DNA from 4 places in the Metabacillus mesotrionivorans genome. Region 3 is predicted to be linked to each of the others. Evidence: predicted binding sites of a transcription regulator. Region 3 holds the regulator's gene; each other region holds the start of a gene.
The links. The regulator Rex, encoded in region 3, represses fermentation and respiration genes when NADH is low (regulators of the CRP and FNR family bind a similar motif). The targets are predictions, from matches to a motif close to TTGTGAAATATTTCACAA.
Positions count from the first base shown of each region.

Region 1: yumC (ferredoxin--NADP reductase 2) is a predicted target of Rex. The motif match lies at 1,021-1,038, and genes of this name have one in related genera.
Region 2: ACTSEZ_RS05660 (cytochrome ubiquinol oxidase subunit I) is a predicted target of Rex. The motif match lies at 1,377-1,394, and genes of this name have one in related genera.
Region 4: ACTSEZ_RS11710 (L-lactate dehydrogenase) is a predicted target of Rex. The motif match lies at 4,001-4,018, and genes of this name have one in related genera.

Region 1 covers NZ_JBQMFF010000003.1:177,031-184,338, forward strand. The annotation lists gene ACTSEZ_RS10805 (NAD(P)/FAD-dependent oxidoreductase) at 1-918, opposite strand, end outside; gene yumC (ferredoxin--NADP reductase 2) at 1,297-2,292, shown strand; gene ACTSEZ_RS10815 (hypothetical protein) at 2,550-3,548, opposite strand; gene ACTSEZ_RS10820 (HesB/IscA family protein) at 3,691-4,053, opposite strand; gene dapF (diaminopimelate epimerase) at 4,137-4,997, opposite strand; gene ACTSEZ_RS10830 (YuzB family protein) at 5,697-5,933, opposite strand; gene ACTSEZ_RS10835 (NAD(P)/FAD-dependent oxidoreductase) at 6,218-7,285, shown strand.
Region 2 covers NZ_JBQMFF010000002.1:144,867-152,174, forward strand. The annotation lists gene ACTSEZ_RS05655 (alanine/glycine:cation symporter family protein) at 1-1,099, shown strand, start outside; gene ACTSEZ_RS05660 (cytochrome ubiquinol oxidase subunit I) at 1,474-2,805, shown strand; gene ACTSEZ_RS05665 (cytochrome d ubiquinol oxidase subunit II) at 2,817-3,830, shown strand; gene cydS (cytochrome bd oxidase small subunit CydS family protein) at 3,841-3,945, shown strand; gene cydD (thiol reductant ABC exporter subunit CydD) at 3,993-5,717, shown strand; gene cydC (thiol reductant ABC exporter subunit CydC) at 5,714-7,308, shown strand, end outside.
Region 3 covers NZ_JBQMFF010000014.1:3,609-10,916, forward strand. The annotation lists partial or broken gene ACTSEZ_RS20290 (Kae1-like domain-containing protein) at 1-427, shown strand, start outside; gene ACTSEZ_RS20295 (ABC-F family ATP-binding cassette domain-containing protein) at 655-2,571, opposite strand; gene moaC (cyclic pyranopterin monophosphate synthase MoaC) at 2,725-3,240, shown strand; gene ACTSEZ_RS20305 (redox-sensing transcriptional repressor Rex) at 3,237-3,878, shown strand; gene ACTSEZ_RS20310 (twin-arginine translocase TatA/TatE family subunit) at 3,896-4,075, shown strand; gene tatC (twin-arginine translocase subunit TatC) at 4,094-4,843, shown strand; gene ACTSEZ_RS20320 (YdiK family protein) at 4,868-5,065, opposite strand; gene ACTSEZ_RS20325 (CPBP family intramembrane glutamic endopeptidase) at 5,068-5,802, opposite strand; gene groES (co-chaperone GroES) at 6,082-6,366, shown strand; gene groL (chaperonin GroEL) at 6,407-7,308, shown strand, end outside.
Region 4 covers NZ_JBQMFF010000003.1:355,054-362,361, reverse strand. The annotation lists gene ACTSEZ_RS11725 (ArsR/SmtB family transcription factor) at 1-24, opposite strand, end outside; gene ACTSEZ_RS11720 (ArsR/SmtB family transcription factor) at 169-540, shown strand; gene ACTSEZ_RS11715 (heavy metal translocating P-type ATPase) at 530-2,665, shown strand; gene ACTSEZ_RS11710 (L-lactate dehydrogenase) at 3,013-3,978, opposite strand; gene ACTSEZ_RS11705 (ammonium transporter) at 4,303-5,568, shown strand; gene ACTSEZ_RS11700 (DUF294 nucleotidyltransferase-like domain-containing protein) at 5,593-6,573, shown strand; gene ACTSEZ_RS11695 (exonuclease domain-containing protein) at 6,570-7,301, shown strand.

The DNA.
Region 1 (7,308 bases), on a different contig from region 3:
AAGAGAGCAGTCCCCGATGATAAAGACATCATCATGGCCTGGAGCTCTAAGGTAAGAGTCAACTTTTACGCGGCCGCGCATGTTTTCAAATCCGGCTTCTTCTACGATGCTGTTTCCGCGTACGCCTGCTGCCCAAACAACTGTGTCAGCTTTAATTTCTTCCATTACATCGTCTTTTGCAACGATAATGCCGTCTTCCACACATTCTTTAATCGCAGTGCCGATTTTAAATTCAACACCTTTGCGCTCAAGATGGTTTACAGCATACTCAACAAGCTCAGGGTCAAATCCAGGAAGAGCTGTTGGAGCAGCCTCTACGCAGATGATGCGCACTTTCTTATGATCAACATCGTACTCGCGGCAAAGCTCAGGAACACGGTTTGCAAGCTCTCCAAGGAACTCGATGCCGGTGAAGCCTGCTCCGCCCACAACAATCGCAAGACGCTGGTCGCGTTTTACTTCTTCTGTGTTGTAAGTAGCAAATTGATATTCGATGTGCTCGCGCAATTGACGTGCAGCATTAATATTTGTAATGCCGAATGCATATTCTTTAAGACCTTTAATTCCAAATGTCTCAGGATGAGAACCTAGAGAAACAACAAGATAGTCATACTCAAGCTCACCATTTGAAAGGACAATTTTCTTCTCATCTTTGTTGATCGATACAACTGTATCTTTCACAAATTTCACGCGGCTGTTATCAATGACATCTTTTACTTGGTATCTTGCTTTGTCATGATGCAGCGTACCAGCTGATGCCTCGTGAAGCCATGTTGTTTCATAATGATAATCATTTTTGTTCACCAGTGTAAGATCTGCTTCATTTACACCGATCATTTTTTGAAGACGCGTAACTGTCATTAATCCGCCGTAACCTGCACCTAGTACTACTATTTTGGGCTTTCTCAACCGAATCACATCCACCTTTTTTGATTTTTTTGCTGTGAAGGATAGAATAATGTCTATATTCCTTATCTTCCTCCGCTTTACAGCTTTTTATTTTGTTTTCCGCAAAAAAGTTTGTGAAAATGTTCACTTAACTTTTCAGAAAGAAGCAAATAATTAAATATGATAGAAATAATGCCTATATTCCATAATAGCACCTGTACTGATTTTTTCAAGACCAAATTAAAGGATTAAAAACGTTAAGAATTTTACAAAAATAAAAACATTCTCTATAATAATCATAATCAAACAGTGAATGACTCTTTCGCGCCGATGCCGGCTGAAATGACGAACGAGTGACAATATGTTAACATTAAGAATCATTATCAATTACAATTGGGGGTTATCTTTGTGAAGGAAGACACAAAAGTATACGACATCACGATTATCGGAGGCGGACCGGTAGGATTGTTCACGGCGTTCTACGGCGGCATGCGCCAGGCATCTGTTAAAATTATTGAGAGCCTTCCGCAGCTTGGGGGACAGCTTTCTGCCCTTTATCCTGAAAAATACATATATGATGTAGCGGGATTCCCAAAAGTCCGCGCTCAGGAGCTTGTCAACAACTTAAAAGAACAAATGGCTCAATTTGAACCAACGGTTTGTCTTGAACAGGCAGTTGCAGATGTTGAAAAACAGGCAGACGGCGTTTTCAAACTGACAACCGATCAGGAAGTGCATTACTCTAAAACCATCATCATTACAGCCGGAAACGGTGCTTTTCAGCCGCGTAAAATCGAGCTTGAAGAAGCGGCTTCGTTTGAAAAATCAAACCTTCACTATTTCATCGATGACCTGAATCAGTTTGCAGGACAGCGCGTACTCGTATGCGGAGGCGGAGACTCGGCAGTAGACTGGTCACTTATGCTTGAACCGATTGCAGAAAAAGTGTCCCTTGTCCACAGAAGAGATAAATTCCGCGCCCACGAGCACAGTGTAGAGAATTTAAACAACTCAAAAGTTCAAATCCTGACTCCTTTCATCCCAACTGAACTGACAGGAACAGACAAGATTGAACAGGTTGTTTTAGAAGAAGTAAAAGGCGACCGCAAAGAAGTCCTGGATGTTGATGCTGTCATCGTAAACTTCGGTTTTGTTTCCTCTCTCGGCCCGATTAAAAACTGGGGACTTGAAATCGAAAAGAACTCCATCCTCGTCAACAGCAAAATGGAGACAAATGTTGAAGGAATTTATGCGGCAGGAGATATCTGCACATACGAAGGAAAAGTCAAGCTGATTGCAAGCGGATTTGGAGAAGCCCCAACTGCCGTTAACAATGCAAAAGCCTATATGGATCCAAAAGCAAGAGTGCAGCCGCTTCACAGCACAAGCTTGTTTGAAAAATAAGCAGAATCATGAAGATGGCAGAGAAATAGTTTGTTTCTCTGCCATCTTTTTTTATTTGCGTTACCGTTTTTGGTTTAATCCAGAAAAAAAACGATTAGAGCGGCAAGTTTTACATGCTTACTGCCAAGATTAGCCTTTTTATAATCAACTTTTCCCGCTTTACTGCCAACTCTTTCTGATTTACTGCCAACTTCCCTTGTTTTACTGCCAACTCTTGCTTTTTAACAACCAACCACTTAGTTTTTCTCTATCTTTATTTACTGCCAGTTTTGGCTGTAAGGGTTATAAAAATACGGCTGCGGCTGCTGATATCGCTGGCCGTCAAACTGCATCATACCCTGATCTGATCCGGGCATCTGGCCAAACGGACTTCCCTGGCCTCCCTGCATGCCTCCGCCCTGGCCCATTCCAGGCATCTGGCCGAAAGGACTCTGCTGGCCTCCCTGCATGCCTCCGCCCTGACCCATTCCAGGCATCTGGCCAAACGGGCTCTGCTGACCTCCCTGCATGCCTCCGCCTTGACTCATTCCAGGCATCTGGCCAAACGGACTTCCTTGGCCTCCCTGCATGCCTCCACCTTGACCCATGCCAGGCATCTGGCCAGGTGACCCTCCTTGACCGCCTTGTGAGCCTCCGCCCTGACCCATTCCAGGCATCTGTCCAGACGATCCCCCTTGACCGCCTTGTGAGCCTCCGCCCTGACCCATTCCAGGCATCTGTCCAGGCGTTACCCCTTGACCGCCTTGTGAGCCTCCGTTCTGACCCATTCCCGGCATCTCGCCAAATGGGCTCTGACCGCTTCCGGAACCGCCATTTTGGCCTCCTGTTCCGCCATTTTGGCCTCCTGTTCCGCCGTTCTGACCCCCTTCAGTTCCGCCTTGCCCTCCGGATCCGCCATTTTGACCGCCGGATCCGCCTTGCCCGCCGTTCTGTCCGCCTTCTGAAGAGCCGCCTTGCTGCCCCTGCTCTGACTGACCGCCTCCATTTTGCCCTTCGCCTTCAGCCTTCGGAGGTTTCTCCATTACTTTAAATGATTTTATATCGCTAACGTTTACTCTGCTTGTAGTTAAAGCAGGAAAAGACAGGATATACGCATCTCCCGACTCTTTGTCTAAGTAAAAAATAAAGGCCTCTTTTTCAGCATCATTTGAAAATGTGAACTTTCCCCATTTATACAGACCTTCATTTAATTCGTCTGTCGAATTCAGACGGTAAGAATAGTAGCCTTGATACGGCGTATATGGATGATAATACATACTTTGCTCTGCCCCCTTATCGTTTTCACACCCATACTATATGCTGGGTTTTTGTCCAGTGTCAGAGAAAAGAAACAGGGGTTATTATGTGCAACATGCAAAAAAAGACATTCCCCTGTCATTCCAGGGAAATGTCCTTTTATCAGCACTCCTCAGGAGTACCAGTATTCGTTGCCGTTCTGAAAGAAGAACCGCAGCCGCATGAAGCGATGGCATTCGGGTTGTCGATTGTAAAACCGCCGCCCATCAGCGACTCTTTAAAATCAATAATCGTGCCTTTCAGGATTGGCGTGCTCTCCTTATCTACGACGACTTTGATGCCGTGAAGCTCAAATTGGGTGTCATCTTCGCCCGGCTCCTGCTCAAAGCCCATTCCGTAAGAAAGCCCGCTGCATCCGCCGCCTTTTACGCCTACACGCAGATAAGCCTGCTCCTCGCCGTTTTCTTTCATCATATCTTTTATTTGAAAAGCTGCTGCTTCCGTAATTGTTACTAAATCACTCATCTTTATTCCTCCTTTGCCGATTATCCAAAGGCTATGCTACCAGTATACCCAATCCGAAAGGAAGTCTCAAATGATTCAGCCTGTCAGCTGTTATAGTAATAAACTCCTGTGCAGATTACTTCAGCTGGTCCTGTCATAAAAACATTTCCTTCTTTAGACCAATTAATAAGCAGATCTCCGCCTGCTAAATGAACCGTCGTATCTTCTCCTCTTTTAGTAAAGCCGTTTAAAACTGAAGAAACAACGGCGGCACATGCCCCTGTTCCGCAGGCCATCGTTACGCCTGAACCGCGCTCCCACACCCTGAAGTGAAGTTCGTTTTCAGATACGACTTCTACAAATTCGACATTCACACTTTCAGGAAATAGAGGGTCTTTTTCAACAACCGGACCAAGGGTTAAAACAGGTGCCGTCTCAATATCATCCACATAAAAGACCAGATGAGGATTCCCCATTGAAACAGCAGTGCCCATATACTGTTTTCCGCCAAATTCAAGAGGTGCGTTTATCGCTCTTTCATCCGGATTTCCCTGCATCGGAATTTCGCTGCGGGTAAGCAAAGGTTCTCCCATGTCAATTGTCACTTTGCTGATAACGGAACCTTCGCCTTCAAGTTTTGCATAGACAAGGCCTGAGAGGGTTTCAATTGAAAACTCTCTTTCTTCTGTCAGTTTATTCTCGTACGCGTATTTCGCCACGCAGCGAAGTCCGTTTCCGCAGTTTTTTCCTTCAGAGCCGTCACTGTTGAAAATTCTCATCTTTACGGCTGCTTTATCTGAAGGGCAAATCAGGATCATGCCGTCTGATCCTATCCCTGTATAGACATTCGATACCTTTACGGCGATGTCGGCTAAACGTGATTCTTCTATCTTTTCTTCAAACATATTTACATATATATAGTTATTTCCAAGTGCGTGCATTTTGGTAAAGTTAAATTGGTTCATAAGAGTCTCCCGTTTTTTTTCTTTTTATAAGTATAAAATGCTGGAAACTGGAGCACAATAGAAATATCCCCCGTTTGTTATAGATAATAAAAGCTCCCTGCTTCGTGCAGGGAGCTTTTATTCGTTACAGCAGTCTTAAAACATAAACATTCCTGCAATTGCAGCACTCAACAGGTTTGCAAAGCCGCAATCGCAAAAAGCACGGCAACCCCCATTATTCCCCATAAAAAATCCATCATTTCTTCAACTTAGACAATAATTTTTGATGTGTCTAAAATAACAGCCGATTTCAGCAGTGTCCATATACTTTTGACAAAAAAACGATATTCACTACTTGCTACATTTTAGAGTGCTCCTGATTAGTCCCATTATGCAAGAAAGGATACTTGATCTCCTGCACTACTCCGTTTGATGGTCCTGAACTGAGAGATAAGTGCCATCAAAATAGAAAATCCTCCGCTTGATGGTTCTGAACCCAGAAATAAGTGACATCACAACAGAAAATCCTCCGCTTGATGGTTCTGAACCCAGAAATAAGTGACATCAAAATAGAAATTCCTCCGCTTGATGGTTCCGAACCCAGAAATAAGTGACATCAAAATAGAAATTCCTCCGCTTAATGGTTCCGAACCCACAGATAAGTGACATCAAACATAAAAAAACACGCACCGAAGTACGTGTTTCTTAAATATGCATCTATTAAAACATAGGATTTTCTTCCAGATACTCATAAACGTTCTTTACGAGTTCGTCTGATGTCTCCCCTGTTACAATCTCTCCGTTGACAAGGGCATAGAGTGACGAATAGCATTTGCCGCAGTACCCTAAACACCCGTATTCAATAATATCCAGATTCGGATCCTTTTCGAGCTGTTCTAAAGCAGCCTGGGAGCCGTTCGCCAGATTGCTTATGCAAAATTCAATTATTGGTTTCAACCTTATCACCTCGCACCTGCAACCAATGCTACTCTTTTCATGCCCCATCGTCAATATTTAACGTTTTGTGATATACTTTTCAGTAAATAACAACACATATTTATAAAAGTGATTTACTATTGGCGGACTTTGCAGATTATTAGATGACTTTTTCATAACATATTGTGGTTTATCTGCAAATTCGTTATACTTTTATATGGCATATTGCAAAGGTTTTCTTATGAATCATCCATAAAATAGATAAGAATATACTCGCTTAATGAGGAGAAAAAGGGGAATCTGCAATGAAGAACTTAGTTATTCTTGGCGGCGGATACGGCGGAATGCGCATCCTTCACAGGCTGCTTCCTGGACAGCTGCCTGATGATGTGCAAATTACACTCATAGATAAAAATCCCTATCACTGCTTAAAAACGGAATATTACGCGCTTGCTGCGGGAACGATTTCAGACCATCACATACGCGTCGATTTTCCTGAGCATGAGCGTTTGAACACAGCTTACGGGGAAATCACTTCCATTGACCTTCAGGAAAAAAAGGTTTATCTGTCCAATCAGGAACCGATTTCATACGATGATCTGATTATCGGCCTGGGCTGTGAGGACAAGTATCACAATGTTCCGGGAGCAAAAGAATATACACACAGCATCCAGACCATTGACCAGTCACGGGAAACATATCAGCTGCTTAACAACCTGAGCGGCGGTGCATCTGTTGCAATCGTTGGCGCAGGCCTAAGCGGCGTTGAACTTGCCAGTGAGCTCAGAGAAAGCCGCAAAGATTTGAAAATCACATTATATGACCGCGGCAAGAATATTCTCTCAAGCTTCCCTGAACGTTTGAGCAAATATGTACAAGGCTGGTTTGAAGACCATGGCGTGACAATCGTGAACAGCGCGAATGTGACAAAAGTAGAGCAAAACGTTCTCTACAATCATGATGAGCCGCTTACATATGATGCCATCGTATGGACAGCAGGCATTCAGCCAAACAAAGTAGTCAGAGACCTTCCGGTTGAAAAAGATCTGCAGGGAAGGGTCATCCTGACGAAGCAGCATTTTCTTCCTGATTATGAGGATGCTTTCGTTGTCGGCGACTGCGCGAGTCTCCCTCATGCTCCAAGTGCCCAGCTCGCTGAAGCACAGGCCGAGCAGATTGTTCAGGTTCTGCTGAAAAAATGGAATGGTGAAGAACTTCCGCAAAACTTCCCTGCCTTCAAATTAAAAGGTGTGCTCGGATCACTTGGAAAAAAACATGGCTTTGGCCTTGTAAATGACCGTCCGCTGATTGGACGTGTCCCTAGACTTTTAAAATCCGGGATTCTTTGGATGTACAAGTATCATAACGGGTAAAGGACAGGATGCTACTTCTGACT
Region 2 (7,308 bases), on a different contig from region 3:
TGCGCTTGTAGGAATGGCTTCAAGCTTTGTAGAAAGCACACTTGCGCAGGTCTACAAAGTAAAAGACGGAGATCAGTTCCGCGGCGGACCTGCTTACTATATGGAAAAAGCGCTGAAGGCAAGGTGGATGGGCATCCTGTTTGCCGTTTTAATAACGTTATGCTTCGGGCTGATTTTCAATGCTGTTCAAGCCAATACCATTGCTCTTGCTTTTGACAGTGCATTTGCTGTGGACAAAACGGTTATGGGCATCATTTTGGCTGTCTTCACCGCACTGATTATTTTCGGCGGTCTGAAAAGAGTAGCTGCAGCATCCCAGATCATCGTGCCTGTTATGGCGCTGATCTACATAGCTGTTGCTCTTGTCGTTGTTATTATGAACATTACAGAAGTGCCGAACGTCATCGCCGTCATTTTTGCAAATGCTTTTGGATTCGAGCAGGCAGTAGGCGGAGGTATTGGCGCTGCAGTTGAAAACGGAATTAAAAGAGGACTGTTCTCGAATGAAGCAGGTATGGGAAGTGCACCGAACGCTGCCGCTACGGCAAACGTTTCTCACCCTGCTAAACAAGGTTTCATCCAGACACTTGGCGTGTTTTTCGACACGATTATCATCTGCAGCACAACAGCATTCCTGATTCTTCTGTTTGACACGACACCGGATCCTTCGCTGGACGGTATTCAAATCACCCAGGCAGCTTTGCAGTCTCACATTGGAGACTGGGCAGGCACGTTCCTGGCTGTAGCGATTCTGCTGTTCGCCTTTAGTTCGGTTATTGGAAACTACTACTACGGGGAAACAAATATTGAGTTTTTAAACGGAAGCAAGACCGTTCTGTTTATCTACCGTTTAGCAGTAGTAGGGATGGTTATCTTCGGATCGGTATCAGGTTTCCAGCTGATTTGGGATATGGCTGATCTCTTTATGGGTCTTATGGCCGTTACGAACCTTATTGCCATTGCCATCCTTTCAAAAATTGCATTTGAAGTGCTGAAAGATTATGCACGCCAGCGCAAAGAAGGCAAAAATCCTGTATTTAAAGCAAGCTCCATCAAAGGACTTAAAAATACTGAATGCTGGGGAGACGATGAGGTTTAACCTCTGAATAAGAAGCATTAACGGATTCATCCACTGCTAAAGCACACCTTTCAGTTTCTGAGCGGTGTGCTTTTTCTTTTGAAAAGCGGAGGCCGGCAAATGGGGAGGAAGCAGATTTTTATAGAGAAGGCATAGGGGCTTTGTCAAATGTCCTGCTGTAAAAACAGCGAAGAGTTTGTGAAAATGTGAACAAACTTTATCAATTCATGTATTTCTATCGTTTTACAGATGAATTTGGGCTAAACTAATCAGTAGAAGCAGATCATTCCATTTATTTATGTGAAAACATTCACAAACATTTGTTTTAATTTTCCTGATTAGAGGAAAAGAATGGATAAACTGCTATTTATTGCGTGAAGTAGGGGGGAACGAAATTGTTTGAGTATGATCCGGTATTGTACAGCAGAATTCTGACAGGCTTGACACTTGCATTTCATACGATTTTTTCCACACTTGGAGTAGGTGTGCCGCTGCTCATTGCTCTTGCAGAGTGGATTGGCATCAAGCGAAATGATGAACATTACCATCTGCTTGCAAGGAGATGGGCGCGGGGCTACATCATCACAGTGGCTGTCGGGGTTGTTACAGGAACGGCAATAGCCCTTCAGCTCAGTCTGCTGTGGCCGAACTTTATGCAGGTTGCAGGCCAGACAATCAGTCTGCCGCTGTTTTTAGAAACTTTTGCGTTTTTCTTTGAAGCTATTTTTCTAGGTATCTACCTTTATACATGGGACCGCTTCAAAAAGAAAATCTACCATTTGCTGCTGCTGATTCCGGTGGCTCTCGGAGCGACGCTTTCCGGTTTCTTTATTACAACTGTGAATGCTTTTATGAACGCTCCGCTTGGATTTAATATGGAAAACGGAGTTTTGACTGGTGTAAACCCGCTGCTTGCGATGTTTAATCCGGCAACGCCGACAAAAATGGCGCACGTGCTGTCTTCAGCCTACTTAACATCTGCCTGTGTGCTGGCCGCCATTGCCGCATTTATGATTCTAAGGGGCAGAAAGCATGTTTATTACAAAAAAGCACTCAGACTTTCTATGACTGTGGCTTTTGTCTGTGCAATAAGTACAGCCGTTATTGGCGATCTATCAGGAAAATATTTGGCAGAGTACCAGCCTGAAAAGCTGGCTGCTGCAGAATGGCATTTTGAAACAACAGAAGAAGCATCATTAATTCTCGGAGGAATCCTTGATGAAAACAATGAGGTCAAGTATGCGCTTGAGATTCCCTACGCATTGAGCATTCTTGCGCACGGAACGCCGGATGCAGAGGTGGCGGGGCTTGAAGAGTTCCCGGAGGAAGAATGGCCGCCGCTGATTGTCCATTATTTCTTTGATCTGATGGTTGGAATCGGCATGTTTTTGGCGTTTGTATCCTTCCTGTACATGGTCATGAGATGGCGGAAAAAATCTAATGAGCTGAACCGGATTCTCTTATGGCTGATTGTCAGCACGGGTCCTCTTGCCATGCTTGCCATTGAAGCGGGGTGGTTCTTTACAGAAGAGGGCAGACAGCCTTGGATCTTAAGAGGCTACATGACAACGGCGGAAGGTGCCACAACATCAGGCTACGTTGACATCATGCTGTATTTGTTCATCGCCCTGTACGCGGTGCTTGCTGTATCAGCCGTTGCTGTGCTTCGCCGTACATTTAAGGCAAATCCCGCTGAGCGCGAGCTTGAAAAATTAGGATTGAAATAGGAGAGGACAAGATGGATTATGAACTGATTGGAATTACCGTGCTCTGGACATTTTTGTACGGATACCTTATTGTGGCGTCCATTGATTTTGGTGCAGGTTTTTTCAATTATTACTCTGCACTGACAGGACGTGGGCCTATTGTAAAAAAAGTGATTAACCGGTATTTGTCTCCGGTCTGGGAAGTGACGAATGTATTCCTGATCTTCTTCTACATTGGATTGGTCGGATTTTTTCCGTCGCTTGCCTTTTACTACGGTACAGCCCTTCTCGTGCCAGGAAGCATAGCCATTATTCTAATTGCCCTGCGCGGTTCGTATTATGCGTTTCATCACTACGGTAACCGAGAAAGTCTCTGGTATCAGTTTTTATATGGAGCGACAGGCCTGCTGATTCCGGCTTCTCTGTCCGTTGTGCTTACACTGTCTGAAGGCGGCTTTATTGACGTCAGCGGGGATGAGGTACAGCTGAATTACGCCGAGCTCTTTACAAGCACGTATGCGTGGGCCGTCGTCTTTCTGGCGATTGTAAGTGTGCTCTATATCTCTGCAAGCTTTCTGACGTTTTATGCTCATAAAGCGGGAGACAGCAGTGCCTTCAACCTTCTGCGCAAATATGCGCTGTTTTGGAGCGGCCCGACCATTCTTGCAAGCCTGCTCGTTTTTGTGTCCTTAAGAGAGCATAATCCGGGTCATTTTCAGCGGATGATGGATATGTCCTGGCTTTTTGGTTTATCTCTTCTGTTTTTTGCGGGTGCCGTGTATTTGATTTGGAAAAAGAAGCGTTTGGGCGTTTCGTTTATCCTGGTCATGCTGCAGTTTGCGGCTGCATTTTACGGATACGGGGCATCGCATCTGCCGTATGTGCTTTATCCGTACGTCACGATCTACACAAGCTTTACAAACGATACCATGGCCCTGGCACTCATCCTTGCATTTCTTGCAGGATTAATGCTCCTTGTACCGTCGTTATACTTGCTGATGAGGCTGTTCCTGTTTGATAACGATTATGTGAAAGGCAAAAAATAGGAGGGATATCATGCAGACCTTTTTGATAATGGTGGCACCGGTACTAATTGTCGCAGTGACCGTTACAGGATTATTTGTCTGGGGTGCTTACGCAAAAGAGCCCTATGAAAAATAAAACGTGCAAAAGCTTGATAGGCTTAAACGCATAAAGGAGTCCGTGTGATGCAGCTGAAACATCTGGCGTCAAAACATAAAAAACATATTTGGCTTTTGAGGCTGCATGCTTTTTTAACAGGTGCAGCCGTTATAGCACAGGCGTGGCTGTTCGTCAGTATCACAGATGCCGTCTTTTTAAAAGACACGCCATTCCGGGATGTTGTTCCTGAACTATTTATTTTGCTCGCAGTGTCCCTTTGCAGGGCAGGATTTATGTATTTCGGCAAAAAAACCGGCGTTACATTAGCGGCAGCCGTTAAGAAAGATATACGTTCATCGCTTCTCAAAAAGATGTCCAGAGAATCTGTTTTATCCTCTTCCGGCGGACAAACCGGCAGGAAAGTAAATGTACTGCTGGATGCAGTGGATGAAATAACACCTTATTTCAGCACATACATTCCTCAAATGATCCAGACGGGAATCATTCCGCTGATGATGGCCGCTGCCGTATTTACGCAGCATGTGTACTCCGGCATCATTCTGCTGGTCACAGCCCCTTTTATACCGCTTGCAATGGCACTGGCAGGCAGGAAAAGCAAAGATAAAGCAGAGCGGCAGATGGAGAGGCTCTCGCAATTTTCCGGCCATTTTCTTGATGTTCTTCAGGGGCTTGTGACATTGAAGATGTTCGGACGTTCAAAGGAGCAGAAAGACAAGATTGCAGAGAGCAGTCTGGAAATCCGTGATGCCACAATGCAGGTTTTGAAGGTAGCATTTCTCTCAGCGCTATCCTTGGAGTTTATTTCAATGCTCAGCATTGGACTGATTGCCTTTGAACTTGGCCTACAGATTGTTGTCTTTCAGACTGTGACATTCTTTTCTGCCTTCTTTATTCTCATTCTTGTTCCTGATTTCTACCTGCTACTTAAAGATTATGGCAGTGCCTTTCATGCAGGCAGAGGAAGCATGGGTGCTGCGAAGCTGATAGCAGAAGAACTAGAGGAGCGGGATAAAGCTGCAGTGTGGGGAGATCAGGAGACTGGCGGAGGACCGCCTGAGCTTCATCTGAAAAAGGCTTCTTACTCATATAAGAACAGTTCATTTGCATTGCATGACATTCATGTTCACCTTAAACCGTTCGAAAAAGCAGCCATTGTCGGCAGAAACGGATCAGGTAAGACGACCCTTCTTCATCTGATCAGCGGGCTGATACAGCCTGATGAAGGTGAGTTGATCATAAATGGCAAAGAGAGGGCAGCTTATGATGAAATGAGCTGGTTCAGCAGGATGGTTTACATTTCTCAGCATCCCTATATCTTCTCAGGGACAATTGCAGAAAATATAGCCATTGGCCAGCTGAAAGAGACGAGCCGGCGGGAAATAGAAGATGCAGCCCGCAAAGCGGGTCTTGCTTCCATGATTGAAGCTCTTGAACACGGGTTTGATACGGTCATTGGAGAAGGGGGAAGGGGTCTTTCTGGAGGCGAAAAGCAAAGGCTTGCTCTAGCCAGGGCATTTCTGAAGAAACCGGCATTCATTTTGTTTGATGAACCGACCACAGGCCTTGACCTTCATACAGAAAGGATTCTCCAGCAGTCGATAAAAGAGCTTGGGGAAAACGCATCAGTTATTACCGTGGCTCACAGGCTGTACACAATTAAAGACGCAGACGTTATTTTTTATATGGAAAACGGAAGACTTGCGGCTCAGGAGACTCATTTGGAACTGCTGGAGCGTTCCGAGTCTTACAGCAGCATGTTTCATATGCAAGTAAAGGAGGCGGCCAGATGAAAGACATTTCTCATATTGCACGTTTAATGTGGAATGAAAAAAAGGATATTTGGCTTACAGTCTTATTGGGCTTCCTTGCGGGTATAACGGGAATCGCGCTATTTGCATCGAGCGGCTACTTGATTTCAAAAGCCGCTCTGCTGCCGCCTCTTTACACACTCACAGTTATGCTCGCGCTATTGAAGCTTGCGGGTATTGCGAGAGCACTCAGCAGATATGCAGAGAGGCTTGTTTCCCACAGGGCAACCTTTACCATTTTGAAGGATGTGCGCGCCTCCTTTTATGAAAAGCTTGAACCAATGGTCCCAAGGATCTTCAATACGTACCGGAGCGGCGACCTGCTTTCAAGAATAGTCGGGGATGTAGAGAACCTTCAGAACTTTTTCCTGAGGGTATTTTATCCGCCGGTCGTCTTTCTGTTTGTCTTTTTAAGCACGATTGCATTTGTATCGTTTTACTCCGTCCCCATTGCCATAATGCTTTTAGCTGGTATGGTGCTGACAGGAATGGTGATCCCGGGGTACTTTGCATTTCTTCAAAAAAAAATCGATGACTCAGTCCGGGACATGAGAAGCCTGTTCTCATCAGAAGCGGCTGAATTTTACTATGGGTACAGAGATTTAAAGATCTATGGACAGACGGCAGAAAAAGAAGAAAAGCTTCGCAGGATGTCTGATATTCTTGCCGATAAACAGGCGCAATTAGATAACAGGGTGAATCAGACACAATCCATCAATACGGCCATTACGGTCATCATAAACTGCGGGGTTTTGGCACTCGGAGCTTATCAGGCAGCAGCGGGAGAGCTTGACGGTCTGTATCTTGCCATGCTGGTGATGATTTCTCTTAATGTATTTGAGTTTGCCGTTCCGATGGCTGCTTTTCCAGTTTATTACGAAGAAAGCATGCGTGCTTCTAAAAGATTGTACTCACTCCCGGAAGAGCCGGTCATACAGGAAGAAAAGAAGCAGGCTGACATCACAAAGGATGGGTTTTCTATTCAAGTAAAGAATGTTCATTATTCTTACGGAACAGCGGGCTCCGGTCTAAATGGTGTTACTGTCACGTTTCCGCAAGGTTCAAAAACGGCTGTTGTCGGACCATCCGGTTCAGGAAAATCCACGCTGCTTATGCTGTTAATGAAAATGTATGAACCGGAAGCTGGAGAAATTATTTTGAATGAAAAGCCGCTTTTCGACATCAGCAGTGAGAGCATGTGGGATAGCTGCAATATTGTTCTGCAGGATAACCACTTTTTCTATGGGACTATCCGTGAAAATTTACTGATCGCTGTTAAAGAAGAAACAGAGGACTCAGAGCTGATACACGCACTGAAGGAGGCAGGACTTGAGAACAAACGGCTTGATGATCCTGTTCTTGAAAAAGGCGATAACCTGTCAGGCGGCGAAAAACAGAAGCTTGCCATCGCAAGAATCCTGCTGAAAAAAGCGGGGCTGTGGCTGCTTGATGAACCAACAGCTTCAATGGATCTCCTGTCAGAGCAGAGCATTCAAGACACCTTATTTAAGCATGCCGGCGGCAATACACTCATCCTCGTCAGTCACCGGCTAACCGGGCTTGAGAAGATGGA
Region 3 (7,308 bases):
TGATCTGCCGCGGGCATGGCTTGAGCCGGATTCCTTTAACTTCAGCTTCAGCGGCCTGAAATCAGCGGTTATTAACACTCTCCACAATGCTGAACAGCGCGGAGAAGTGATTGAACCAAAGGACCTTGCTGCAAGTTTTCAGGCAAGTGTCATTGATGTGCTTGTAACAAAAACAGCAGCAGCTGCGAAGAAGTACGGAGTAAATCAAGTTCTTCTTGCCGGCGGTGTTGCAGCAAACCGCGGACTGAGAGCAGCCCTTGCGGAAACGTTCAGCGGTCTTCAGGATGTTGAGCTTATTATCCCGCCGCTGTCTCTCTGTACAGACAACGCAGCCATGATCGCAGCAGCAGGAAGCGTTTTTTATGAAAAAGGACACAGAGGATCCATGAGAATGAACGCAAACCCAGGCCTTGAGCTTCCGAATTAACGGTTATCAACAAGTTATTCACAACCTGTCCAATAACTCATGCAAGAATTTATGAAAGCTTGTGGAATATGGAAGGGGATAACCTGTGGATAATGTGGATAAAAAACCATTAAAATGTGGATAATGTGTATAATTCTCATAAGACCTTATAAAACATGAACTTGAGATTGTGGATAACAAAAAACTCAGCACCGGTTATGGCGCTGAGTTTTTTTATCCACAATTTTTTATTCCTCCTGCAGGTGCTCCCATTCGTTCATCAGGTGTTCAAGCTCTTCCTGCAGTGCTTCGTTTTCCTGATTAATCTCCTGAACTCTTGTGTGATCCTGATAGATCTCGGGATCGCAGAGGAGCTGTTCATTTACTTCTACCTTTTCTTCAATAGCTGAAATACGCTCTTCCACTTCCTGAAGCTTCCGCTGTTTTTGCCGCGCTTGTTTTTTAAGTTCTTTTTCCTGTTCATAGGAAAGCTTATTTCCGTTTTCTTTCTCTTTCACTTCAGGGGCAGCATCCAAGGCAGCAAGCTCGAGCTGCTCTGCTTTTTTATGCTGATAGTAATCGTAATCTCCGAGGTATTCGGTTACACCGCCCGGCGCAAGTTCGTAAACTTTAGTCGCAATTCTGTTGATGAAATACCGGTCATGGGAAACAAATAGGATGGTACCCGGGTAATCAATCAGTGCGTTTTCAAGCACTTCCTTGCTGTCGAGATCAAGGTGGTTTGTCGGCTCATCCAGAATCAGCAGGTTGGCTTTTTGCAGCATCAGCTTCGCAAGGGCAAGCCGTGCCTTTTGTCCACCGCTCAAGGTTGATACATTTTTCAGGACATCGTCCCCGGAGAAAAGGAAGTTTCCAAGTACGGTGCGGATTTCCTTTTCGGTGAGCATCGGGTAGTCATCCCATAATTCATCGAGTACGCGTTTATTGGACGTCAGATTCGCCTGCTCCTGATCATAGTAGCCGATCTTAACGGCGGATCCAAGCTGAAATGAACCTTTTAGTGGAGCAAGTCTTTCAATGATCGTTTTCAATAGTGTGGACTTTCCGACTCCGTTCGGCCCGACGAGCGCGATGCTGTCACCCCGTGAAACGGAAAAAGAGACATTTGAAATAATCGGATTCGCTCCATCATAGGAAACGGCGATCTCATTCGCTTTTAATACATCATTCCCGCTCTGCCGCTCGATATCAAATTTAAAGTGGGCAGACTTCTCATCCCCAAGCGGCCTGTCCATCAGATCCATGCGCTGCAGTTTTTTCTGGCGGCTTTGCGCGCGCTTGGTGGTAGACGCTCTCGCCATGTTCCGCTGGATAAAATCTTTCAGTTTTGCCACTTCATCCTGCTGTTTTTCAAAGAGCTTGAGCTCTCGTTCATAGTTTTCAGCGGCCTGCTCGAGGTAGCGGCTGTAGTTGCCGATGTACTTTCTGCTTGCGTGCCGTGAAATCTCATAAACCTGGTTGACAACCTTATCAAGGAAGTACCGGTCATGGGATACGATTAGAATGGCACCGCTGTAACCTTGCAGGTATTGCTCAAGCCATGACAGCGTTGCGATATCCAGATGGTTCGTCGGTTCATCCAGCACGAGCAGATCAGGGCTTGTCAAAAGCAGCTTACCAAGGGCAAGGCGTGTTTTCTGGCCTCCGCTCAAACGCTGGATCGGTGTTGAGATGTCAAAGTCAGCGAAGCCGAGTCCGTGAAGAACAGAACGGATGTCTGCTTCATATTGATAGCCGCCTTTTTCTTTAAATTCAACCTGAAGACGGTCGTATTCATTCAGCAGCTGCTGAAATTCCCGTTTTGAAGGGTCTGTTTCAGCCATTTTCATCTCCAGGCTGCGCATCGTTTTTTCCATATCCTTCAGAGGCTGGAAAACGGAAATCATTTCATCCCAGATGGAAAGCTCGGATTCAAGGCCGGTATCCTGGGCCAAATAGCCGATCCGGACATCCTTCGGCTTGATGATCTCTCCTGATTCATAGGAAAGCTGTCCCGCGATAATCTTCAGGAGAGTTGATTTTCCGGCGCCGTTGCGGCCGACGAGTGCAATCTTGTCGCGCGTTTGTACTTCAAGTTTAATGTTCGATAATATAAGATCAGCAGCAAAATATTTTGTCAGCTGGTTAATTTGCAGCAAAATCATGTCTTTTCACCTCATGCTATGATAGGTTAAGTGTAGCTTATCCGCGGGGTGCCCGCAATGATTGGGGCCTCCGGATGCTTGTATTTGTCACAATAAGTAAAAAGACAGATTTGTAAAAATAGTGTATAGTCTAGGTATGAGGGGCGTAAAAAGATGTCAAATTTTACTCATTTTAACCAGCAGGGCAGAGCCAGGATGGTTGATATATCCGAAAAAAATGAAACAGTCCGCACAGCCGAAGCGATTTCAAGCGTCATCATGAGCATCGATGTGCATGAGAAAATCGTAAACCAGCAGCTTGAAAAAGGCGACGTGCTTGCTGTTGCGCAGGTAGCCGGCATTATGGCTGCCAAGAACACATGGAACATCATTCCGATGTGCCACCCGATCCCGCTTAAAGGAATCGATATCTCATTTGACTGGGAAAAAGACGAGGGACAAGCCCGCCTTGTCATACATGCTACAGTCAAAACAAAAGGAAGTACAGGTGTTGAAATGGAAGCGCTAACTTCCGCTTCCGTCTGTGCACTGACGGTTTATGATATGTGCAAGGCTTTAGACAAGGGACTTGTAATCGGTCCGACGTACTTATCTCAAAAAACCGGCGGGAAGAATGGGGATTACAAGAGAGATAAATCTGCATCTTTGAATGTGGGGGTTAGAACGTGAACAACATCGAACAATCGAAAATTCCGCAGGCGACGGCAAAACGCCTGCCTTTATACTACCGTTTTTTAAAAAACCTGCATGCTTCAGGAAAGCAGCGGGTGTCATCGGCTGAACTGAGCGATGCCGTGAAGGTCGACTCCGCGACCATCCGAAGGGACTTTTCCTACTTTGGAGCTCTAGGGAAAAAAGGATACGGCTACAACGTTAATTACCTGCTGTCTTTTTTCAGAAAGACGCTAGATCAGGACGAGGTCACAAAGGTTACGCTGATTGGAGTGGGAAACCTCGGCACAGCTTTCCTTCATTATAACTTCACGAAAAACAACAATACGCTGATTTCACTTGCGTTTGATGTGGATGAAAATAAAATCGGCACCGAAATCGGCGACGTGCCGATCTATCATCTTGATCACATGGAAGAGCACCTGCCTGAGGATGTGACCGTTGCGATTCTGACCGTCCCTGCCCAGGCTGCCCAGGCAATTACAGACAGACTGATTGCAAAGGGCATCAAGGGGATTTTGAACTTTACCCCGGCAAGACTGAATGTGCCGGAGGAAATCAGAATTCACCATATCGATCTCGCCGTCGAGCTGCAGTCGCTCGTCTACTTTTTAAAACATTACCCGAATGCATAAAGAAAGAGGTGAAAACCATGCCGAACATAGGATTTGGAAGTCTGCTGCTGATCGTTTTTGCTGCTTTATTAATCTTCGGTCCAAAAAAGCTCCCGGAACTCGGAAAAGCGGTGGGAAATTCTCTGCGCGAGTTCAAGTCAGCCACAAAAGGCCTAGCTGATGACGATGATGAAGACAAAAAGAAGGAAGAGAAGTAAGATAGGATGAAAGCAGTTATGAAACAAAACGACATGTCGGTCGTCGATCACATTGCAGAGCTCAGAAAAAGGATCATCATCACCGTCTTTTTCCTGTTTCTCGCTGTGATTGCCGGCTTCTTACTCGCAAAGCCGATCATTATTTATCTGCAGCATACGACAGAAGCAGAGAATTTGACGCTTAATTCATTCCGCATGACAGACCCGATCATGGTCTATATGCAGTTTACCTTTATCATCGCATTTATCCTGACGTCGCCGGTCATTCTCTATCAGCTTTGGGCTTTTGTCAGCCCGGGGCTCTATGAAAAAGAACGCCGCGTTACGCTCAGCTATATCCCGATTTCTATCGGGCTGTTTTTGGCCGGTCTCAGCTTTTCGTATTTCCTGCTGTTTCCGTTCGTGGTCGATTTTATGGAGCGGCTCTCAAATGACCTTGATATTAACCAGGTCATCGGGATCAATGAGTATTTTCAGTTTCTCATTCAGCTGACCATTCCGTTTGGGCTGCTGTTTCAGCTGCCGGTTGTCATCATGTTTTTGACAAGGCTCGGGATTGTTACACCGATGTTCCTGTCAAAGGTGAGGAAATACGCATACTTCATTCTGCTTGTTATCGCAGCACTCATCACACCTCCGGAGATTGTCTCTCATCTCATGGTGTCTGTGCCGCTTTTCATTTTGTATGAAGTCAGTATTTTCGTCTCAAGATTTGCCTACCGTAAAGCTCAGAAAACACAGTTTGAGGAAGAAAATAAAGAAGGGTAATCCGCTGACGGATTACCCTTTTTCTTATTTTTTCTTCGTTTTCACTTTATACGAAAGAGTAAACATTCGGAATGCCACTCCAAGGTCAAATGTTGCAATCAGCATCAGCAGGATGGTCGGAAAAGACCATAGACCGTTTTCCGAGCTGTTTACCGCAAGATAGGTAAACAGGATGCCCATTGCCAAGTAGAAAATTCCCATCGATACCGGGCTTGTTCTCATTCTTACATGCCTCCAAAAATAAATTGCATTTGTTCCGCATTCTTCATCATTTCTTCAATCTGTTCGCGGTTCGACTGCAGCAGCACGACCAGTGTATTCATGGCGACATGCGCAAAGATTGGTACGAGCAGGCGCTTTGTCCGGATATACAGGAAAGCAAAGACAAAGCCCATTGATCCGTACAGGAGCAGATGCTGCGGCTCACCGTGCACAAGCGCAAAAACGATTGAACTGATCAAAGCCGACAGGAAGAAATTCATGCGCTGATAGAGAGCGCCGAACAGAATCTTTCTGAAAATGATTTCCTCTAATATCGGTCCGATAATGGAAGTGACGAGGATAAGAAGAGGCGTAACCTTTAATACTTCCATGATAATCTGCGTATTCTCTGACTCTCCTTGGATTCCGAGCACTCTCGTTTCAATTGTGGCTGCGAGAACTTGGACAGTCAGCGCCAAAAATACTCCGGCCACTGCCCATAGGATGGACACACTTACCGGGGCTGCGTCACCTCTTAATTCCTTGTTGTCTCTAAAGTGGGTGCGCATGAAAAACAGGACGAGGACAAATGCAGCCGCAAAGCTGAAAACGGTCCAGTATCCGGATGCCATAATCTGAGCCATTCTCATCGATTCGCCTTCGCCTACACCAAGCTTAAGGAGAAGCGGGATGCCAAGAATGCCTGAAAACTGCATGACGATGTATGTCAAAATGATTAGCCAGTATTCTTTCTTCAATCGAATGACTCCTTTTTTCGCCGATTATCGGTCATATGTTTATGTGTCAACTAGGCATTATTGTACCATAAACAGGGCAGCATGTAGGAGGATAACGCCTTTATGGTATGCCTTATGGGGATGAATCATGTAATTGATAAGGATTTCATTTTTTTTTGACTTATCACTTGAATTTGGGTGAGAGATTCTATAATATAATACTTGTGTTAGCACTCGGGACATCTGAGTGCTAATAAATAAGAAAATTTAAATCAATGAAATTTGAGGAGGTTGTTTCACTTGTTAAAGCCATTAGGTGATCGTGTCGTAATTGAGCTTGTACAATCTGAAGAAAAGACTGCCAGCGGAATCGTATTGCCGGACAGCGCGAAAGAAAAGCCGCAAGAGGGCAAAGTTGTAGCAGTAGGTACTGGTCGTGTGCTTGACAACGGTGAGCGTGTTGCTCTTGAAGTTGCAGAAGGCGATCGTATTATCTTCTCAAAATACTCTGGTACTGAAGTGAAGTATGAGGGTGCTGAATACTTAATCTTACGCGAAAGCGACATTTTAGCAGTTATCGGCTAATTTTATAAATATCATAAAAATTTTCAGGAGGTAAGAAATTATGGCTAAAGACATTAAATTCAGTGAAGACGCTCGCCGTGCAATGCTGCGCGGAGTTGACGCACTTGCAAATGCTGTAAAAGTAACACTTGGACCAAAAGGACGCAACGTGGTTCTTGAGAAAAAATTCGGATCTCCGCTAATCACAAATGACGGTGTAACCATCGCAAAAGAAATCGAGCTTGAAGATGCATTCGAAAACATGGGTGCAAAGCTTGTTGCTGAAGTTGCAAGCAAAACAAACGACGTAGCAGGCGACGGTACAACAACTGCAACGGTTCTTGCTCAGGCAATGATTCGCGAAGGTCTTAAAAACGTAACAGCAGGCGCTAACCCAATGGGTATCCGCAAAGGGATCGAAAAAGCGGTGGTTGTTGCAACAGAAGAGCTTAAAGCCATCTCTAAGCCTATCGAAAGCAAAGAATCCATTGCTCAAGTAGCTGCGATTTCTGCTGCTGACGATGAAGTAGGACAATTGATTGCTGAAGCAATGGAGCGCGTTGGAAACGACGGCGTTATCACAATCGAAGAATCAAAAGGCTTCACAACAGAGCTTGAAGTCGTTGAAGGTATGCAGTTCGACCGCGGATATGCATCTCCATACATGGTCACTGATTCAGACAAAATGGAAGCTGTCCTAGACAACCCATACATCTTAATCACTGACAAAAAAATCACAAACATTCAAGAGATCCTTCCTGTACTTGAGCAGGTTGTACAACAAGGCAAGCCTCTACTATTGATTGCTGAGGATGTTGAAGGTGAAGCACTTGCTACTCTAGTAGTAAACAAACTTCGCGGAACATTCAATGCAGTAGCTGTTAAAGCTCCTGGATTCGGCGACCGCCGCAAAGCAATGCTTGAGGATATCTCTGTTCTTACAGGCGGAGAAGTGATCACTGA
Region 4 (7,308 bases), on a different contig from region 3:
GGATCCTTGTTTTTCATTAGACATTGATATTCTCCTTCTCCGGGCGATTGTTTCTTTATTATAGGGAAAATGTTCCGTTTTTACAAACATTCAAATAATTGTTTGACTGTTCATATTTTCATGCATATACTTTATTCAAACGATGATTTGAATGAAGGGTGTGATGAAGTGAAAATGCAGGATGTTTGCGAGGTCGCCTGTGTTCACTCTGATAAAGTTGAGCGGGCAAAAAGAAAAGCTGAGCAGCGGGATACCGGCAGTGCTGTGAGAATCTATAAAGCGCTTGCCGACGAAACGAGGCTTAAAATTGTCTCTGCTCTCTTAGACGAGGGCGAGCTTTGCGTCTGTGATGCAGCGGCAATCACCGGCACAACAACAGCAACCGCTTCTCACCATTTAAGACTTTTGAAAAACTCGGGTCTTGCGAGGTTCCGGAAAGACGGAAAACTGGTTTATTATTCACTGGAGGATGAATATGTGAAGCAGCTGGTTCAGCTGGCTTTCTTTCATCAAGAGGAGATGAACATACATGGAAGCTGAACAATCAGCCGAGAAAAATGTATACCGGGTACAAGGATTTACATGTGCCGGCTGCGCCGGGAAATTTGAGCGGAACGTAAAGGAACTTGACGGAGTGACGGATGCGAAAGTGAACTTTGGTGCCGCCAAGCTGACCGTGATAGGAAAAGCCAGTATAAAAGAAATTGAGAAAGCCGGTGCGTTTGAACACCTGAAAATACTTCCTGAAAAAGGGGCTGTGGAAACGCCGGCAGAACCTTTTATCAAAAAGCATGCGGCATTGCTCGCATCAATAGGTTTCATTGTTTTCGGATACTATTCTCTTTTTGCATATGGCGAAGAAAGCCTGCCGTCTATTCTGGCGTTTCTGGCTGCAATAATCATCGGGGGATATTCGCTTTTCCTCACGGGATTTAAAAATCTGATGCGTTTCGAATTCGATATGAGAACATTGATGACAATCGCAGTTATTGGCGCTGCGATCATTGGAGAGTGGAGTGAAGGGGCAGTCGTTGTAATCCTCTTTGCTATCAGCGAAGCGCTTGAATCCTATTCCATGGACAGAGCGCGCCGGTCGATTCGTTCTTTAATGGAAATTGCTCCGAAAACAGCCCTTATCAGACGAAATGGCCTGGAATCGCTGATTGGGGTGGATGACATTGAAGTCGGGGATATAATGATTGTTAAACCGGGACAAAAAATCGCGATGGACGGAAGGGTGGTAAAAGGATTTTCTTCTGTTAACCAGGCTCCGATTACCGGTGAATCAATGCCTGCAGAAAAAAGCCCCGGTGCAGATGTGTTTGCCGGAACGCTGAACGAAGAAGGATTTCTCGAAGTTGAGGTCACGAAGCTTGCAGAAGATACAGCTATATCGAAAATCATCCACCTGGTGGAAGAGGCTCAGGCTGAGCGTGCCCCTTCACAGGCTTTTGTTGATAAGTTTGCGAAATATTATACGCCTGCCATTATGGCTGTCGCGTTGCTGGTTGCTGTTCTTCCGCCATTATTTCTGAGCGGTGCATGGGAAACGTGGATTTATCAGGGGCTTGCTGTTTTAGTGGTAGGATGCCCGTGCGCACTCGTCATTTCTACACCCGTATCCATTGTAACGGCCATCGGCAATGCGGCCCGGAACGGAGTGCTGATAAAAGGCGGCATTTACCTTGAAGAGCTTGGCAGCATTAAGGCTGTGGCTTTTGATAAAACAGGAACCTTAACTAAAGGAACACCGGCTGTTACGGATTTTGAAGTTCTTGCAGGAGGCCGTTCTGAAGATGAATTTTTCACAAAGGTTGCCGCTCTTGAAAACAAATCACAGCATCCGCTTGCATCAGCTGTCTTAAAGAAGGCCAGAGATTTGAATCTTTCGTTTGAATCTCCAGTGGTCGAAGACTTTATGTCTGTCACTGGAAAAGGACTGAAAGGGAAAGTTGACGGCGAGTGGGTTTATGTGGGTAATCAGTCTTTATTTGAGGAATCCGCTAAGCTGGATTTTGAATGGACCGAAAGAATGCAGTCCCTGCAGAGAGAAGGAAAAACCGTTATGCTTGCGGGTACAGATAAAGGGCCGCTTGCTCTTTTAGCTGCAGCAGATGAGGTGCGGGACAGCAGCATAAGGGTGATCGATCAGCTGAAGGGGCTTGGGATCAGCAAGACCGTGATGCTGACGGGAGACCATGCAGCAACTGCTGAAGCGGTGGGCAGACAGCTCGGCGTTTCGGATATAAAAGCGGACCTTCTTCCGGAAGATAAATTAACAGCCGTTAAAGATGTGCAGCAGACCTATGGCAAGACCGCTATGGTGGGTGACGGAGTAAACGATGCTCCTGCTCTTGCAGCAGCTTCAGTAGGAATAGCCATGGGCGGAGCCGGAACCGATACGGCGCTTGAAACAGCGGACGTAGCGCTGATGGGAGATGACTTGAAGAAGCTGCCGTTTGCCATTGACTTAAGCCGCAGAACCCTTGTCATCATCAAGCAGAACATCGCGTTTGCACTCGGACTAAAGCTTCTCGCGCTGCTCCTTGTCATTCCCGGCTGGCTGACCCTCTGGATCGCCATTTTCGCAGACATGGGGGCAACCCTGCTTGTGACAGCCAACGGATTGCGTCTATTAAGAGTAAAAGAAAAAAGAGACAGCTAGATTGGGAGAACACGGACCTTGCGGGGTTCGTGTTTTTTTTTGAATGGAATAAGTGCTATCCAAGCCTCTTATGACCTTTCAGACAATTCCGCCGCAGCTGAAGGTAACAATCCAAGCCCCTTCAGACCCTTCAGCCCCTTCAGACCTTTCTGTAGCAGCTGAAGGTAACAATCCATGTCACTTATGACCACTCAGGCTTTTCTGCTGCAGCTAAAGGGAACAATCCCAATCTCTAATCATACTCAATCAAACTCTCTTCCATCCATCTGCTAAACAGCACATTTTCCAACGCAAAACACTCCGGCTTCCCAAGAGCCGGAGTGCTTCAGTCTTCCTCTCTTACTTCCTTAAGCAGGTGCATCTCCCGGCCAAAACGGAGCCAGGATCTCCTTCAGCACCCCTGCGCTTTGCCGGAACTTGCTCTGTTCGTCTGCGCTTAAGTCAAGCTCTACGATTTCCCTGATGCCGTCGCGGTTAATAACGGCGGGCACACCGATGTAAACATCAGATTCGCCGTATTGTCCGTCGAGACGCGCAGAAACGGTGAGCACGCAATTTTCGTTATGAAAGATGGCTCTTGTGATGCGGACAAGGCCCATGGCAATGCCGTAATACGTGGCGCCTTTTCTCTCAATAATCTGATAGGCTGCGTCGCGCACATTTTTAAAAATCTCATCCAGGTCTTCTTTTTTATAGGTGCTGTTGCGTTCAATCATTTTCATAACAGGTATGCCTCCGACGTCCGCAGTGCTGTAGACAGGCAGCTCGCTGTCGCCGTGTTCGCCGATGATGTAGGCGTGAACGTTGTTCGGCGCAATTTTAAAGTAATCTCCAAGCAGGTAGCGGAAACGGGATGTGTCCAGAATGGTTCCTGAACCAATCACCTTCTCCTGTGGCAGTCCGCTGTATTTCCATGTGGCATACGTGAGAATATCGACGGGATTTGTTGCAACGAGAAAAATGCCGTCAAACCCTGATTGCATGACACTCTCCGTAATTTCTTTGAAAATCTTCAAGTTTTTTGAAACAAGGTCAAGGCGTGTTTCGCCTTTCTTCTGGTTGGCGCCTGCACAAATAACAACAAGGTCTGCGTGTTTGCAATCTTCATAGTTTCCGAGTCTGATGGCAGTCGGATTCGGAGCAAAGACTTTTCCGTGATTCAGATCCATGACATCTCCAAGGGCTTTTTCGGCATTCGCGTCAATCAGAATCAGTTCATCTGCAATTCCCTGATTCATAAGAGCAAACGCATAACTTGATCCTACAAATCCAGTTCCTACAAGCACTACACGGTTTATTTTTTCCTGTGCCACAGTGCAACACCCTCCCGTTATTATGTGAAAAACTTCACAATATAATTTTACCTTAAAAAGGGAAAAATGTCCATGATAAAAGCGTAGCCGACCGTTTAGCCCGCCTTTTTAGGGGATTTTGTTCTGACGGAAGGGTTGGGAGGCGGAGCTGGACAATTCCTGTTATAAAAATATAGGCAAATTCATCGATGTTAGGATTTGTGACATAATTTACAGAAAACTGGTTGACAACAATTAATATTCAGATAGAATAAAGAATAATAGTTTTATGTTATGTTTTATAACATCTAATGTAAGGTAAAAATCATCAGGGAGGACATTCAATTGGATTCGGTATATTTATTAAACAGTTTATGGGTGGTGCTGGGTGCCATTCTTGTCATACTTATGCAGGGAGGATTTATTCTGCTTGAAGCGGGCTCGACCAGAATGAAAAATGCAGGACATATTGCAGGGAAAACAATTTTTACGTTTGGTCTTGCATCGCTTATCTTCTGGGCGGTTGGATTCGGCTTTATTTTCGGTGACAATTCCAATTTCTTTGTTGGACTGTCTCATTTTTTCTACTCAGGATATGAGCTTGAGGGAATGAATTTATCGTCATCTGTTTTCTTTCTTTTTCAGCTTGCATTCGCAGGAATTGCGATTACCATTGCTCTTGGCGGATTTGCTGAGCGCGCGAAACTCTCGGTTTATCTTGTGTTCACTGTGCTGTTTTCGGCGCTGGTGTATCCTGTAGTCGCTCACTGGATTTGGGGAGGCGGATGGCTTGCAGAGCACGGCAAGCAGGACTTTGCCGGTTCCACCGTTGTTCATTTAACAGGTGCTATGGCTGCTTTAGCTGCTACAATTCTGTTAAAGCCCCGCATCGGAAAATTTAATCAGGATGGCTCTGCCAACAATATTTTCGGCCACAACCAGGTCTTTACGGCTCTTGGTGTGCTCGTGCTGTGGATTGGCTGGTTCGGCTTTAATGCTGCAAGTACGCTTGGAGTGGAAGATGGCTTTTTCGGCTATGTGGCTCTTAATACGAATCTTGCGGCTGCTGCAGGCGCGGTTGCAGCTCTCCTTGTTTCATGGGCTGTTCTTGGGAAATCAGATGTTCCGACGATGCTGAACGGGGCACTTGCCGGGCTTGTCGCGATTACCGCTTCATGTGCATTTGTTGAAACGTGGGCAGCTGTTCTAATCGGATTTGTTGCCGGAATTCTAGTTTTTTATAGTGTGAGATTTTTTGAAAAGAAAAAAATAGACGATCCGATCTTTGCCTTATCTGTTCATGGTGCGGCAGGGGTTTGGGGAACCATTTCAACCGGATTCTTTGCAGCACCGGAACTTGCAACTGTCGGAAAGCCGGGACTTTTCTACGGAGGAGGCTTTGAACAGCTGGGCGTTCAGATTATGGGTGTCGGGGTGTCAGGTGCTTATGCCTTCATCGTTTCATTCGTTATTCTTTTCGCAGCGAAAAAGCTGATGGGCGGCCTGCGTGTGACAGAGGAAGAAGAAATTATGGGTCTTGATATGAGTGAGCATGGAAGTTACGGCTATCCTGAAGTATTCTTATCAAAAGAGGATAAGATCAGCTCGTAATGGAGCGAAAGGGACGTGCGGTTCATGGGTGATAGCTACGGGTCAATCAGGGAGTGGAGAGAGAAAGAGATTCAGAATCATATGTCTGATGCGCATTCGCTGAATGTGTTTCATGACCGGGTCATGCGGACGGTTTTCGAACGGTCTCTGCAGATTGTGAAGGAGGAGAAAGGGGATCCTCCTTCGCCCTATGCGTGGTTTGTCATGGGGAGTGCAGGGAGGTTTGAACAGGCGGTCGTAAGCGACCAGGATCACGGTATGGTGTATGAAAAAAGCGGTGCAGCTGAAGAGGAATATTTTCTGGCTCTCGGAAAAGAACTATCGGATGGACTTCATGCTGCAGGTTACCCTTATTGCGAAGGAAAAGTGATGAGCTCAAATCCTTTATGGTGCAAGTCGGCAGAAGGATATGAAGGGCTGCTCGACAAATGGATGGAGGATGTCAGCTTTGAATCGATGAGATACCTGCAGATCTTCATTGATGCAAGAACGATGGCGGGAAATGATAAGCTGCTTATCCGTTTAAAGCAAAGAGTGGACAGTTATCAAAAGCAGTCGCCAAAGCTTCTGAAACGGTTTTTGGATACCATCATGCACATCAAACCGTCTGTCGGACCGCTCGGCCAGATCTTTACAGAAAGCAGCGGCCATTATCAGGGGTGCCTGAACATTAAACAGGCGGCATTTCTTCCGTATGTGAATGCGGTGAGAATTCTTGCTATTAAAGAAGGGATCATGGAATCCTCCACCCTTGACCGGATAAACGGCCTTTCCCTTCAGGATGAATATAAAAATGAACTTGAAATCTATAAAGAAAGTTTTCAGCGATTGCTTCAGTTCCGGATGTCGAATTTAAAGAGAATTAAAGAGTATGATGATGTGCATTATCTGCCTGTACAGGACCTCAACCGTGCGGAAAAGAAGGAACTGAAAACCATTTTAAAAAACGGGAAGAAGCTGCATCACTACGTTCAAGTGATCATTGAAAAGGGTGTTCATTCATGAAGTCGAATCCGTTTATTCATTTTATCCGGGAAGTGCACGGCAAGTTTCAGACGAGTGTTTTCGGGACGGCACAGGGAGGGCAGAATTCCCAGCAGATTGCATTTTTAAGGCAGCTTCAGCGGGAGATGAAGGCTGAGGAAGTGATGTCTGTTCCTTTAGAAGAGTTTTCCGCTGTCGTGTTTGATATTGAAACGACGGGCTTTTTTCCTGAACAGGGAAATGAAATTATCTCAATCGGTGCGGTGAAAGTGAAGGGGAGCGAGATGCTCGAAGACGAGCGGTTTTATACACTTGTCCGCCACGAAAACGGCCTTCCTGGTGAAATCAGCACGCTGACAGGGATTACAGAAGCGGAATTGGAAGGGGCACCGGCGCTTGAGGAAGCGCTCATTCAGTTTTTTAAATTTGTTAAAGGTGACACCCTTGTAGCGCATCACTCATCGCATGAAAAGAAGTTTATGCAGCACGCAAGCTGGAAGCATTTCCGGGCACCCTTCAAGCACCGGATCGTCGATACTTCCTTTCTTCAGCGGATTGCTGATCCCCATACGGATTATGTCAGGCTCGAAGACCTGTGCGAACACCGGTCGATTCCTATCACTGACCGGCATCATGCCCTCGGTGACGCCGTCATGACTGCTAAACTCTGGTGCGGCTACATTGAAGATGTTAAAAAAGAGGGCTGCCGTAACCTTCGGGATATTTATGAACGGATTGCTGCGCTTTAGAAGCATT